DNA from 3 places in the Sphingomonas sp. FUKUSWIS1 genome. Region 1 is predicted to be linked to each of the others. Evidence: riboswitches for the same ligand, from Rfam matches in the RefSeq annotation. Region 1 holds a riboswitch; each other region holds the start of a gene.
What was found. Region 1 has a riboswitch for cobalamin ahead of sphsw_RS01420 (DUF1636 domain-containing protein). Riboswitches for the same ligand answer to the same signal wherever they lie in the genome.
Positions count from the first base shown of each region.

Region 2: another riboswitch for cobalamin. It lies ahead of cobW (cobalamin biosynthesis protein CobW); the one in region 1 lies ahead of sphsw_RS01420 (DUF1636 domain-containing protein).
Region 3: another riboswitch for cobalamin. It lies ahead of sphsw_RS06390 (TonB-dependent receptor); the one in region 1 lies ahead of sphsw_RS01420 (DUF1636 domain-containing protein).

Region 1 is NZ_JPJC01000014.1:665-6,304, reverse strand. Features, by position in the region: gene sphsw_RS01435 (ABC transporter substrate-binding protein) at 1-576, opposite strand, end outside; gene sphsw_RS01430 (FecCD family ABC transporter permease) at 644-1,639, shown strand; gene sphsw_RS01425 (ABC transporter ATP-binding protein) at 1,633-2,418, shown strand; cobalamin riboswitch at 2,440-2,626, shown strand; gene sphsw_RS01420 (DUF1636 domain-containing protein) at 2,733-3,140, shown strand; gene cobT (nicotinate-nucleotide--dimethylbenzimidazole phosphoribosyltransferase) at 3,137-4,150, shown strand; gene sphsw_RS01410 (histidine phosphatase family protein) at 4,147-4,725, shown strand; gene cobS (adenosylcobinamide-GDP ribazoletransferase) at 4,722-5,438, shown strand; partial or broken gene sphsw_RS01400 (cobyric acid synthase) at 5,406-5,640, opposite strand, start outside.
Region 2 is NZ_JPJC01000172.1:86-3,854, reverse strand. Features, by position in the region: partial or broken gene sphsw_RS10965 (hypothetical protein) at 1-137, opposite strand, end outside; gene cobW (cobalamin biosynthesis protein CobW) at 143-1,192, opposite strand; cobalamin riboswitch at 1,331-1,547, opposite strand; gene sphsw_RS10955 (HoxN/HupN/NixA family nickel/cobalt transporter) at 1,708-2,745, opposite strand; cobalamin riboswitch at 2,925-3,137, opposite strand; partial or broken gene sphsw_RS10950 (molybdopterin molybdenumtransferase MoeA) at 3,375-3,769, shown strand, end outside.
Region 3 is NZ_JPJC01000090.1:15,195-19,927, forward strand. Features, by position in the region: partial or broken gene sphsw_RS19690 (hypothetical protein) at 1-397, opposite strand, end outside; gene sphsw_RS06390 (TonB-dependent receptor) at 525-2,696, opposite strand; cobalamin riboswitch at 2,865-3,103, opposite strand; partial or broken gene sphsw_RS06395 (catalase) at 3,324-4,733, shown strand, end outside.

The sequences.
Region 1 (5,640 bases):
GAGATTGGCCAGCCCGAGACGCTGCATCAGTTCGTCGACGAGCGTGCCGGTACCCGTCAGGAAACCCCGACGCTGATAATAGGCCGCCGTACGACCACCTCCCGGGGCGCGCGGCAATCGTGCGAGCGCGGTGTCCATCCGGCGGATCAGCGTTTCGCCGCGATCGGGGTGCCCGATGGCTGCGGCGACCTGCCGGACTTGCGTCACGATCGCGGCATAGCTGTCCGCGGGGGGCAGATCGAGCGTCGCGACGTTCCGGCCGGCGAGAACGGCCGTGACCGTCTGGCGTCGGAACGGCGATGCGATCACGAGATCGGGGCGGAGCATCAGGACGTCTTCGGCGCTGCCACGGCTGACGGGCATGGTACGCGCGGCGTTGGCGGCAGCGGACATGTTCGGATCGCGCGCGAACCGGGTCAGTGCGACGATCTGCGCGGGGTCGGCCAGCGCCAGAAGATACTGGTCAGCGCACAGGTTGAGCGAAACGATACGCGCCGGCGGTCGAGGCGCTGCCGCCGCAGCAGATGCGCCAGCGGCAGCGATGATCAGGATGGTCAGGAGACGGCGTCCGCGCATGCGCAAAGCCCTGCCGCAGCGGCCGCTTATGCGCTAGGCGGAAAAGGATGCGGTGGGATCTGGCACTATGGAACGCGTGACGCGTGCGCGATTGGTCGGTAGCCTCGCGCTGCTTGCGCTGCTGGCCGGCGCTACGTCGGTCGCGGTGGGGAGTGCGGCCATCCCGCTGGCGCATGTCGTGCGGGCGCTCAGCGGGCAGGGCGATCCGATCGAACGCGCGATCCTGTTCGAACTTCGTCTGCCGCGCGCGATCCTCGGGCTCGCGGTCGGCGCGATGCTGGGGCTTTCGGGTGCTGCGCTGCAGGGGTTCCTGCGCAATCCGCTGGCCGAGCCATCGGTGCTGGGCGCGTCGAACGGGGCATCGCTGGGCGCGGTGATCGCGCTGTATTTCGGGCTGGCGGAGCTTCATCCGGCGATGCTGCCGATCGTGGCGATCGCTGGGGCGTTCGCGGCGCTGGGGTTGCTGTTCGTGCTGGCGGCCGGGTCGCAAAGCGCCTTGTCGCTGATCCTCGCGGGGATTGCGGTTGGAACGCTGGCGGTCGCGGGGGTCAGTCTGGCGCTCAACCTGTCCCCGAACCCGTTTGCGGCGATGGAGATCATGACCTGGTTGCTCGGGTCGCTTGAAGACCGGTCGTTCAGCCATGTCGCGCTGGCGCTGCCCTGTATCGCAATCGGCATGGTGCTGGTCGCCTGGGACGGCCATGCGCTCGACGCGCTGACGCTCGGCGAGGATGGCGCACGCGCGCTCGGCGTCGATCTGCGAAGGACGCGCGTGCGGATGCTGGTCGGGGTGGCGATCGGGGTCGGCGGGGCGGTCGCGGTATCGGGCGCGATCGGGTTCATCGGCCTGATCGTCCCGCATCTCGTCCGGCCGATGACCGATCGCTCGCCATCGGCGATCCTGCTCCCCTCCGCATTGGGCGGTGCTGCATTGCTGACCTTTGCGGACGTGCTGGTACGCGTGATCCCGACGTCGAACGAACTCAAGCTAGGGGTCGTTACTGCGTTTCTCGGCGTGCCGGTGTTCCTCGTGCACCTCATGCGCGAGCGGCGGCTGTGGTAGCCCTTTCCGCGGACCGCCTCAGCGTCCGCCGTGCCGGGCGGGTCGTGGTCGACGATGTCAGCTTCGCGGCAGAGGGTGGTGCGCTCATCGGGATCGTCGGCCCCAATGGGGCGGGCAAATCGACGCTGGTTCAGGCGCTTCTCGGGCTGGTTCCCGCTACGGGGGAGATCCTGCTCGACGGGGTTCCGCTGGCGGAGCGCTCGCGACGCGAGATTGCACGGACGGTCGCGTATCTGCCGCAGGGTCAAAGTCTTCATTGGCCGCTGAGCGTCGAACGTCTCGTCGCGCTGGGCCGGTTGCCCCATCTCGCACCGTTGTCGCGCATTTCTCAGCAGGATCGTGATGCGATTGCCCGTGCGATGGCGGCGGCGGACGTGACCCCGCTTGCGGCGCGTGTCGCGACCGAGATCTCGGGGGGCGAGCGGGCCCGCGTCCTGCTGGCAAGGGCACTCGCGGTCGAGGCGCCGGCGCTGATCGTCGACGAGCCGCTCGCATCGCTCGATCCCGCGCATCAGATCGCGGTCATGGACATCCTGCGGGCGGAGGCCGCGCGCGGCGTCCTGGTGATCGCCGTGCTGCATGATCTGGGCCTCGCCGCACGCTATTGCGATCGTATCCTCGTGCTCGACGCGGGCCGGCTCGTCGCCGACGGTGCGCCTTCGGCGGTGCTGACGCCGGTTCGGCTGCGTGAGACCTATGGCGTTAGGGCGTGGTTCGGATCGATCGAGGGCGTACCGGTCGTGGTACCGCTGACGCGTGACAGCGCGCAGGGCGATTGACCCGGGCCGCTCGCCCGGCCTATCCCTCTGGCCGCGACAGGTTCCCCGGCGACGGGGATGAAAAGGGAACGGGAGAACCCCGGCTGCCCCTGCAACTGTAAGCGGCGAGCCATCGTGCCAACATGCCATTGGGATCCCGGTCCCGAGAAGGCGGCGCGAAGGGCTGTGACCCGTGAGCCAGGAGACCTGCCCGTCGCAGTCGTCTTTCGTCCGGCCAGGGTGCGCCGAGCGGACGGGGGTAAACCCGCACGACGACATAACCAGCCTGTGGCCTGTGCCGCGGGCGCGTATGTCATGGGGTTTCAATGCCGAATATACTGGTTCCCGCCGAAGACGGTGCGGCCGTCGTCGCCTGCAGCACCTGCCGCGTGTCCACCGATGCGAAGGACGATGCCGAGGGCATGCGGGGCGGTGCGAGACTCGTCGCGGCGTTGCAGGCGGTCCAGGCGAGTGATCCGCGCTATGCCGGGATTGCGGTCCAGGCGATGCCGTGCCTGTTCGCCTGCCAGGACTTCTGCACCATCCACGTCCGCGGGCCCGCGAAGATCGGCTATGTGCTGGGGCGCTTTACCCCGGATGAAGAGGCTGCGCGCGCGATTCTCGATTATGCCGTGCTGCATGCGGAGAGTGCGGAGGGGCAGGTGCCGTTTCGGCAGTGGCCGGCCGGGATCAAGGGGCATTTCATCACCCGGACGCCCCCCGCCGGCTATGTCGCGCAGTGACGCTGTTCCCGACGGTCGCGGCGTTCGAGGCGGCGCTGGAGGCCCTTCCCGTGGCAGACGAAGCCGCGCGAGGGGCCGCATCGCTGCGGCAAACACAGTTGACCAAGCCGCCCGGATCGCTCGGCCGACTTGAAGACCTCGCGGTCTTCATGGCGGGCTGGCAGGGGCGCGAGCGGCCGCGGTTCGAGCGTGCGCGGGCGGCGATTTTCGCCGGAAATCACGGCGTTGCGGTGCACGGGGTGAGCGCTTTCCCGGTCTCCGTGACCGCACAGATGGTCGAGAATTTCCGTCGTGGGGGCGCGGCGATCAATGCGCTGGCGGATGCCGTCGGGCTCGAACTCGTCATCGCTGACATCGATCTGGAAACCCCCACGGCGGATTTCACGACGGGGCCGGCGATGGACGAAGCCGCGTGTCTCGCCGCACTCAACATCGGTGCCGACGTCGTCGTGCCTGGGCTCGACATACTCGTCGTGGGTGAGATGGGGATCGGGAATTCTACGTCGGCCGCAGCACTGTGTCTGCGCAGTTACGGCGGAACCGCCGCCGACTGGGTTGGCCCGGGGACGGGGGTTGATGTGGCGGGAATCGCGCGGAAAATCGCGGTCGTCGAGGCGGGGATTGCGCGGCATGCTGATTTCCCGCGTACGCCGTTCGAGACGTTGCGGCGGGTGGGGGGGCGTGAAATCGTCGCGATCGCTGGCGCGGTGGTGGCGGCGCGGCTGGCGGGGGTGCCGGTGATGCTGGACGGATTCATTTCGTCGGCGGCGATCGCACCGATCGCGGCGGCGTATCCTAGCATTACAGAGCATTGCATTGCCGGGCATTGTTCGGCCGAGCCGGGGCATGAGCGATTGCTTCAAGCGCTGAAACTCGAGCCTTTACTGAGACTTGGGATGCGGCTGGGGGAGGGAAGCGGGGCGGCGGTTGCGGTGGGAGTGATCCGGTCGGCGTTGGCGGCGCATGACGGGATGGCGACGTTTGCCGAGGCGGGGGTGTCGGTGGCGTGAGTGGGGCGTTCCTGCTTCACCTGTTGCGGCATGGCGCGCCTGAACTGACCGGGCGGATGCTGGGGCGGACCGATAGTCCGGTTACGGCGGAGGGTTTGGCGGCCTGTGTGGCGCGGGTAAAATCACTGTATTTCAAGCAGATCGTCTGTTCTGATCTCATGCGATCGCAGGCTATTGCGGATGCGATCGGGCGGGAGCGGGGGCTGGCTCCAACGACCGATGCGCGGTGGCGGGAGCTGGATTTCGGGGCTTGGGACGGGCTGGCTGCGGCGGAGATCGACGCTGCGGCGTTGCAGCGGTTCTGGGACGATCCGGATGCTGCACCGCCACCGGGTGGGGAACGGTGGAGCAATCTGGTCGCAAGAATTACTGATGCGATAGAAGAACTTACACCCGAAACCTCACTGATCGTGACACATGGCGGGGCGATCCGTGCGGCGTTGAAATCACTGTGCGGGTTCGGGTTGCGCGAGCTCTGGGCGTTCGATTTGCCTTATGCGGCGCTGATTAGTTTGCGGATCTGGCCGGACCGGACGGCGCAAATCGTGGCGCTGCAGACGGATCCGGCTTCGTGAAGCGGCTGATCGTCGCCTTCGGCTTCCTGACGCGCGTGCCGATGCCGCAAGTCACTGCGGACGCTGAGGATTTTGCCGCCGCGATCCGGTGGTACCCGGTCGTCGGGGCGTGCATCGGGGTGGTCGTCGCGGGAGCGGGGTGGGTCGGCGCACAGGTCGATCCATGGACCGGTGCGCTCGCCGCGCTGGCAATTTGGGTAGCGATTACAGGGGCTTTGCACCTGGATGGGCTGGCGGATCTGGCAGACGGGCTGGGTGCCGCGCATGGCAATCGCGACAGGCTGATCGCGGTCATGGCCGATCCGCATATCGGCAGCTTCGGCGTTGTGATGATCGCGCTGCAACTCATTGCAAAGCTTGTATTATTGCATGCTGTTTCGAGTCAGGGATGGGCAGTCGTGATCCTCGTCCCGATGCTCGCGCGGATCGGGCCGTTGTGCTGGGCGCGGTGGGTGCCGCTTCTGCGGGAGGGCGGGCTGGGAGGGATGGTGGCAGGGAAGATCAGGGTGCACGATCTGGTCTTTTGGGGGTGCGTAACAGGGTGTTTAGGGGGGCCTGTGCATGCCGTTGCAGGGGCCCCTGCACTGATCGCGCTATTCGGCTGGTGGCTCATCCGGCGGGTCGGGGGCGTATCGGGGGATTGCCACGGCGCGGGGATCGAATTCGTCGAGACCGGGATGCTAGTCGCGCTCGCCATTGCCGGTCGCGTCTGACCCCGCGAGCTTCGACAATGCGATCAGCGCGTCGATATCGAGACGGCGTTCGAGCGTTTCCGCAATCGCATCGAGCGCAGCGTCGATCGACGCCGCATGGTCGGGGCCGACCGCGTCGACCCCGAGCCGGCTGAGCCAGGCGCGACGCTGATCCGCGAGGCCGAGCAGGCCGTGGACATAGCTGCCGGAGACGAGCCCGTCG
Region 2 (3,769 bases), on a different contig from region 1:
CGCCGCCACCCGGCCGCGAACGCGCCGAGATCCCCGTCCGAAAAGGACAGGACGACGAGATCCGCCGGAGTCTGCGCGAGGTCCTGCGGGACCGCACTCTCCTCCAGCCCGTGGCTTTCGCGGAAGACGACGTGCATCGCCGTCAGCCCTGAAGCGCGGCCCGGATCCTTGCGGGGTCGATCCGATCATGCTCGGCGATCACCACCAGCCGCGTCTGGCGCGCCTCGTCGCCGCGCCACGGCCGGTCATATTGCGTCCGCACCCGCGCCCCGACCGCCTGCACCAGCAGCCGCATCGGCTTGCCCGTCACCGCGGCATAACCCTTCACGCGCAGGATGTCGGCGTCGCGCGCGAGCGTCTCGATCCGCGCGGCGAGCGCCGCCGGGTCCGCGATCTCGCCGAGGTCGACGATCATGCTGTCGAAATCGTCATGCTCGTGATCGTCCGCGCCATCATGGTGCGACGGTCGCGCGGCGATGTCGTCCTCCGCCGCCGCGTTCAGCCCGAGCACGACGCGCGGATCGATCACCCCGTCGGTCAGCGCGATCACCGGCAACGCACGCGCGGACTCCGCCGCGATCACCGCGCGCGCCGCGGCCACCCCCGCCTCGCCCGCCAGATCCGCCTTGGTCAGCAGCACCAGATCGGCACAGGCGAGTTGGTCCTCGAACACCTCGGCGAGCGGAGTCTCGTGATCCACGCTCGGATCCGCGCGCCGCTGCGCCTCGATCGCGGCGAGGTCGGGCGCGAACCGTCCCGCGGCGACCGCTTCCGCATCGGCCAGCGCGATCACCCCGTCGACCGTGATCCGCGACCGGATCGCGGGCCAGTCAAACGCCTTGAGCAGCGGCTTGGGCAAAGCGAGCCCCGACGTCTCGATCAGGATATGGTCGGGCCGCGGGTCGAGCGCGAGCAAAGTCTCGACGGTCGGGATGAAGTCGTCCGCGACGGTGCAGCAGATGCAGCCATTGGCGAGCTCAACGACGTTCTCGGCCGGGCAATCGGGAATCGCGCACCCCTTCAAGATGTCGCCGTCGATACCGAGCGTGCCGAATTCATTGACGATCACCGCGAGCCGCCGGCCCCCGGCGTTACGGATCAGATGGCTGATCAGCGTGGTCTTGCCCGCGCCGAGGAATCCGGTGACGATGGTGACGGGAATCTTGGCCAGGGTCGGCTGGGGTTCGGTCATGCGATACTCTCCGGGCGTCGGAACGACAGCCACGGACGGACGCACATCCGCAGCCACACGCGCGCGCGACCAAGACGGCCACACGCGTTCGTCGCTCAGACGGAGTACCGTGCCGCGACCATCCCCTGGATCAAGGCAAGAGCGACCATGACGCTGGCAGGTCTCCTGGCTCGCGGGTCGAAGCTCGATGCACGCCTTCCCAGGTCCCGTGACCCAGTGGCTGCCCCCGCATCGGGGGCCTGTGCGTCTCGCTCACCGCTTACAGTTGCAGGGACAGCCGCGGCATTGGGAGGCAAAGCTCCCGCACCGCATTCCCATTCAAGCCCCGAAGGGCACCGGCGCGATCTGTTGAGGTTCGGTAGAACCAAACCTCGGGGTTGGGTTTAGAGGAGTTTGGCGATTGTGCCAATGCACATGACCGCCGTCATCCTGACGAAAGCCAGGACCCAGGGCCACGCATGATCCGGTGCCCGGCTCCAGGTTCCGGGTCGAGCCCGGGATGACGACGCTGCTCGTTACCCCCGCACCACCTCGATCTCGTCAAACCGCTTCCACCGGTAGATCGCGAAACTCAGCACCCAGCACGCCACGAACAGCGCGATGATCGCAAAGCCCAGCCCGTTGAAATTCTCGCCCAGCGCCGAAGCGACGTCCCACACGCCCCCGCTCAGGCCCAGCTTCGACGCCAGCAGCGCGAGCGTTTCGATCCCGCCGATCGCGATCGCGACGATCGCCGAGATCAGCGTGATCGTGATGTTGTAATACAGCTTGCGGATCGGCTTCACGAACGCCCATTCATACGCGCCGAGCATCACCACCCCGTCGGCACTGTCGACCAGCGCCATGCCCGTCGCGAACAGCACCGGCAGCACCAGCACCGTACCGATCGACAACCCGTCCGCCGCCTGGCTCGCCGACAGGCCGAGGATCGCGACTTCGGTCGCGGTGTCGAACCCCAGCCCGAACAGGAAGCCGAGCGGCGCCATGTGCCAGCTGCGCGTGACCAGCCGGAACATCGGCCGGAACAGCCGCGCGAGCAGCCCGCGATTGCCGAGCAGCAGGTCGAGATCCTCCTCGACATAGCGCCCGCCGCCGCGGACATGGCCGAAGGTCCGCCACACCGATCGCAGGATGATCAGGTTCATCGTCGCGATCGTGAACAGGAACAGCGCGGATATCAGCGTCGCGATCACCCCGCCCGCCTGCTTGAACGCCTCGAACTGCGCCAGCGCGCTCGCGGTCAGCGCGATCGCCACCGCGGCGATCAGGACGATCCCCGAATGGCCGATCGCGAACCAGAAGCCGACCCCGATCGGCCGCTGCCCATCCTGCATCAGCTTGCGCGTCACATTGTCGATTGCCGCGATATGATCCGCATCGACCGCGTGGCGCAGCCCCAGCCCCCAGGCGAGCATCGCGGTGCCCAGCATCAGCGGCTGCGCCTGGAACAGCGCGAACGCCCATCCCCAGGCGGCGATATTGGCCGCCACCAGCATCGCGAACATCCAGCCGATCCGGTGTCGCGTCGAACGACCGGCGGTCCGCCCGGTCATGATCTTGGTCATTGGCACATCCCCGGCGTCCGACGAGGACGGGGGCCTGCCGCGAACGACCGGGACGCGCGCCGACCGGACGCCCTGAGCGGCCGGCATGCGTCGCCGATGCGGCCCCCGCCGCATTGTCGTCGCTCAGACGGCGTTCACCGTGCCTCGGCCACCCCCTGGACCGGGACAAGAGCGACCAGACGCCGGCAGGTCTCCTGGCTCGCGGGTCAAGGCTCGACGCACACCTTCCCAGGCCATCGGCCCAGTGGCTGCCCCCGTCGCAGGGGGCGGGTGCGTGTCGCTCGCCGCTTACAGTTGCAGGGACAGCTGCGGTCTTGGGGCGAACCCCGCACCGCATTCCCATTCAAGCCCCGAGGGGCACCGACGCGATCTGTGCGGATCCGGCTTGCGTCGGACCTGCGCCACAGGGCTAGCGCGTTTTGCCTGCGCTGACGACAGGATTTGCGCGCGACGCAACGCAGGGCATGTCGTCCCATCTCACCGCAACGTCTGCCTTACCTCGTACGTTGATCGCATAACCGACCGGTGTCCTGCCGGTCGCGGCGTTGCCCGCTTTCCGCCCCGCGGCAATCGTGCGAGCAGCGCAGACCTTCATCGCCCCGCTGAACGGAGCCCGCATGCGCCCTCTCGTCCCCGTCGCCGACGCCCAGTCCCGCCTCTTCGCCATGGCCGCGCGCGTCCCCGCCGAAACCGTGCCGCTGCGCTCGGCGATGGGCCGCTGGGCCGCGGAGGACATTCTCGCCCGCCGCACCCAGCCAGCGACCGACCTCTCGGCGATGGACGGCTATGCGATCCGCTACGCAGATCTGCCCGGGCCGTGGACGGTCATCGGCGAAAGTGCGGCGGGGCGCCCCTTCACCGGTTCGGTCGGCGCGGGACAGGCGACGCGGATCTTCACCGGCGCGGCGATGCCGGCGGGCGCCGACACGGTGCTCGTCCAGGAGGAAGCCGCGCGCGACGGCGACCGGCTGATGCTCGACGGCGAAGGCCCCGCCTTCGAAGGGCGCAACAC
Region 3 (4,733 bases), on a different contig from region 1:
GCTGGAGAAGCGGGCTTTCATCGCCGTTCAGTGCCAGCATCGCAACGATCGTCTCGATCGGTCCGTTGGGCTCTGCGGCGGCGAGCGCATGCAGATGCTTGAGATGCCGACGGGCGAAGGTGACATAGGGCGAGCGCAGCGTCTGATAGGTGACGTGCTTCTCCCAGCGCTCGAGGACCGATCCGCCAAAGGGCCGCTCGGCCTTGCCGGCATATAGGCCGACATAGACGAGCCGGTCGTCATGGAACATGCCGTAGATGCCGGGCCCGCGCAGTGCCTCCGGCTCCCCCGCCCAGGGTGCCCGCGGCACGGCGCGCAGGTTCATCCATGCCGGCTTGCCGAGCGTGGGCGGCACGGGACGGAGGGTAAACAGCTCGGAAGCCCGGTAAAACGGCATGCGCAATGTCTCCTCATGGGGTGGCCATGCGGCTTAGGCGGGCGCGCGCGCGACCGGCTATCCGGGGTTTTCCCGGGGGGCGACATCGCCGGCGGCCCGTCCCAAGGGCTGCCGGCCGCGGGGCGCGCTAGAAGCCGACGCGAAGCGAGACGTCGATCGCGCGGGGACGGCCGAGCACCCATTGCTGGTTGTTGTACGTGCTGATCGCATAGTTTCGGTCGAATAAATTGTAGCCGTGGATGTCGACCGCGAGCCGTGGCGTCACTGCATAGGAGAGCGTTGCATCGACCATGGTGTAGCTGGGGACGCGAAAGCTGTTGGCGTTGTCCGAATAGCGGCGCCCGACGTAGCGCAGCCCGGCGCGCGCCTGGAGCGCACGCGTTGCGTTCCAGCGCAGCCAGAGATTGGCGAGCGTCTCGGGCACGTCCGGCGGGGTATTGCCGTCAAAGCGCGTGTCGCCGGAGACGAAGTCGTCGAACGTCGCGTCGAGTATGCTGCCGTTCGCATCGATCCCGACACCGTAAGGCAGATCGAGCGATACCGCGGCCTCGATACCCCTGGCCGATCGCTGGCCTACCTGCTCGACCGGGCTCGTCGGGGTCAGCTGCGCCAGCAGGCGTTTCTTGACGATGCGGTAGGCGGCGAGGGTGGCGTTGCCGCGACCGTCGAGGAACACTGCCTTGGCGCCGACCTCGACCTGGTCGCCGACCGCGTTGCTGAACTGCACCTGCCCGGTCGAATAGGTCGTCAGCGTCCCCAGCGGGTCCACGCCGGTGGCATATTGCGCATAGAGCGACACCATCGGGATCGGCTGATAGACGCTCCCGATCCGCCAGGTCAGATTGTGCAGCCGCTTGTCGAGCACGAACGTCTCGGTACCGGCGCCGCCCGGATAGTCGATCGACCAGCGGCGAATCGTGTCGCGCTCGTAGCGCACGCCGCCAACGATCGAGACGTGCGTGCCGAGCTTAAGCCGATCCTCGGCAAAGACCGCATATTCGGTCGTGCGCGTGCGGTAGCGCGGTGCGATGCCTTGCGTGTCGACGATCAGACCGGGATCGAACGCGAAGGGATCGACCTCCGAAACCTGGGGATCAGACCCGAAATTGTGGGAGTAGGTCAGCTTGATGAGGTTGACGTCGAAGCCCATGACAAGGTCGTTGCCGACGCCATCGGCGACGTCCGTCCTGAACGTCACGCTCCCCTGATCGCCCCACTGCGTCTGGTCGTGGACGATGCCGGTCATGTCGGTGCGCAGGATGCTGCCGGGAGTGCCGGTGTTGCCGCTGCCGTTGGCGCAGACGCCGTCCGCGGCGATCCAGCAATAGGTTTCGAGATTGCGCCAGGAGCGTTTGGAGGTGAGGCGATAGGCCTGGTTGCTGACGGTGACCGCATCGCTCGGCGTCCAGTCGAGCTGCAGGCTGGTACGGTTGTCCCGGTAGCGGATGACGCCGTCACGTGTGTTGTAGTTGCGCTCCCGGATGCGGTCGTCGAGCCGTCCTTCGATCAGCGGCGTGCCGAAATAGCGCATCGGCTTCTGGTCGCCATAATCGTCCCGCGCGGTGACGACGAGCGTGTCGGTCGGTGCCCAGCGAAGCGTGCCCGAGACGGCATGGCTGCGCGACTGGCCACGATCGACATAGCCGTCGGACCGGCGATAGCTGCCGTCGATGCGGTAGGAGAGGCGCTCGGTGATCGGCCCCCCTGCGCCCGCCGCGACATGGAAGCTGTCCTGCGAGCCATAGCCGATCTCGCCCTCCACGTGCGTCCGCTGCGTATCGGGTTTGCGCATCAGGACATTCACCGCGCCGCCCAGTGCGCCCTGGCCGTAGAGCACGGAGGCCGGGCCGCTCAGGATGTCGATCCGCTCGACCATCCACGGATCGGTCGGAAAGGTGATCGTGCCGGCCGCCGGGAACAGCCTGATGCCGTCGATGAGCTGGAGCACGGAGCCCTGACCGCTGAACCCCCGCGCGGCGAGTGCGGTGCCGCCATTACCGGGATTGCCCGCGTTGCTGATGCCCGGTGCGCGGCTCGTCGCGTCGATCACGGACAGGTCGCCACGCGCGCGGATCGTGGCGCCATCGATGACCGAGAGCGTCGCGGGGGTCTCGAGCGGCGTGAGGCCCAGGCGGCTGCCGGTCGCATTCGGCGTGGTGAGCGTGTCCTGGGCATGCTGTCCGACGATCAGGATGTCCTTGGTATCGGGATCCGGCACGGACTGGGCGTGGATTTGTGCTGCGAAGACAGGCGACAGAATAGCCCCCGCGAGCGCGAGGCGAGACAATAGGAACGGCATTACGGTAATCCCCCGGGCGTCTGGCGAACCCGGCAGGGACCTCCCGCGAACGGCCGACATCCGCGCCAGCCGGACGCGATTGCGACCGGCACGCATGCCCGTGCGGTCCCCACCGCACACGTCGTCGCTCGACGGAGTACCGTGCCGCGGCCACCCCCTGGGCCAGGCAAGAGCGACCAGACGCCGGCAGGTCTCCTGGCTCACGGGTCACCACACGATACACGGCCTTCCCAGGCCCTCATGACGCAACGTCTGGCCCAGTGGCTGCCCCTTCCTTTGCAGGAAGAAGCGAAATGCATCGCGCTCGCCGCTTACAGTTGCAGGGACAGCCTCGGCTTCAGGTGGCGAACCACCCTCACCGCGTTCCCTATTAAGCCCCTTCCGGGGCACCGACGCGATCATGCCGTCCTGCTCGGATCGAACAGGTCAGCGGCGCCGGTCTATCCCGGTCAGGATCGTTCGGCAATCGTCCGGCGAGCGGCACGATGGCGGCTCGATCGTCCTGCTCGATTGCTGTGATCCAGAAGCTCCGTTTGGCGCGATGCGCGTCCTCGATCAGGAGGCGGCGGTGCCGCACGCTCTGTGCGGGGATGCCACGCTGATGGCATGCAGGATTAAGGGATCGAGATGAAGAACGTGAAGAGCCGTCAGGCCGTGACGGCGATGCTGCTGGCTGCGACATCGGCTGGTGCCATGATTCAGCCGGTTGCCGCGCAGACGGTGGCGCCGGCCGAGACGCAGGCGGAAACCCGCATGACGACCGCTGCGGCACCGTCCAGCGCCGGCAAGCCCGCGCTGGCGCAGGCCGGTGTGGCCGGCACGGTCGAAGCCAAGGGTGATTCGGCCAGTGTCGCCGCACCGCAGATGACCCGCGACAATGGTGCGCCGATCGGCGAGAACCGCCATTCGAAGGCGGCGGGTGACCTTGGCCCCGTCCTGCTCGAGGACACGACGCTGATCGAGAAGCTCGCACGCTTCGACCGGGAGCGCGTGCCCGAGCGCGTCGTCCATGCCCGCGGAACCGGTGCCCACGGCGTCTTCACCGCGACCGCGGACATTTCGAGCATCACCGACGCATCGCTGTTCATGCCCGGCAAGCAGACGCCGGTGTTCGTCCGCTTCTCGACCGTGATCCACCCCTCGGGCAGCCCAGAGGGCATGCGGGATCCGCGCGGCTTTGCGACCAAATTCTATACCGATCAGGGCAATTGGGATCTGGTCGGCAACAACCTGCCGATCTTCTTCATCCGTGACGCGATCCAGTTTCCGGACATGATCCACGCGCTCAAGCCCTCGCCTGTGACGAACAAGCAGGACCCCAATCGCTTCTTCGACTTCTTCTCGGCGACGCCCGAGGCGACCAATATGCTCGCGCATGTCTATTCGAACCTCGGTACGCCGGCATCCTACCGGACGATGGACGGCAACGGCGTCCATGCCTTCAAGCTGGTCAATGCCAAGGGCGAAACAATGTTCGCCAAGTTCCGCTGGATCAGCCGCCAGGGCGTGCGCAACCTGAACGGCGCGCAGGTGGCGACCGCGACCTGGAACTACCTGACCGACGATCTCTATGGCGAGATCGGCAAGGGCAATTTCCCCGTCTGGGACCTGATGGTGCAGACGATGTCGGCATCGGCGTTTGCCAAGCTCGACTATAATCCGTTCGACGACACCAAGGAATGGCTGGGCGTGCCGTTCCGCAAGATCGGCGAGATGACGCTCAACAAGGTGCCGACCAACTTCTTCGACTATACCGAGCAGTCGGCGTTCGCGCCTGCCAACCTCGTGCCGGGGATCGAGGCGTCGCCGGACCGGATGCTGCAGGGGCGGCTGTTCTCCTATTCGGACACGCAGCGCTATCGCATCGGCGCCAATGCGATGCAGTTGCCGGTCAATCGTCCGCTCGCGAGCGTCGTCAACAATTACCAGGACGGCCAGCTCGACCACGCCAACCGCGCGTCCGACGTGAATTATTTCCCGGCGGCGACCGCGGCAAAGTCGACCGATGCCCGCTTCCGTGCCGCGCCCTATGGCATC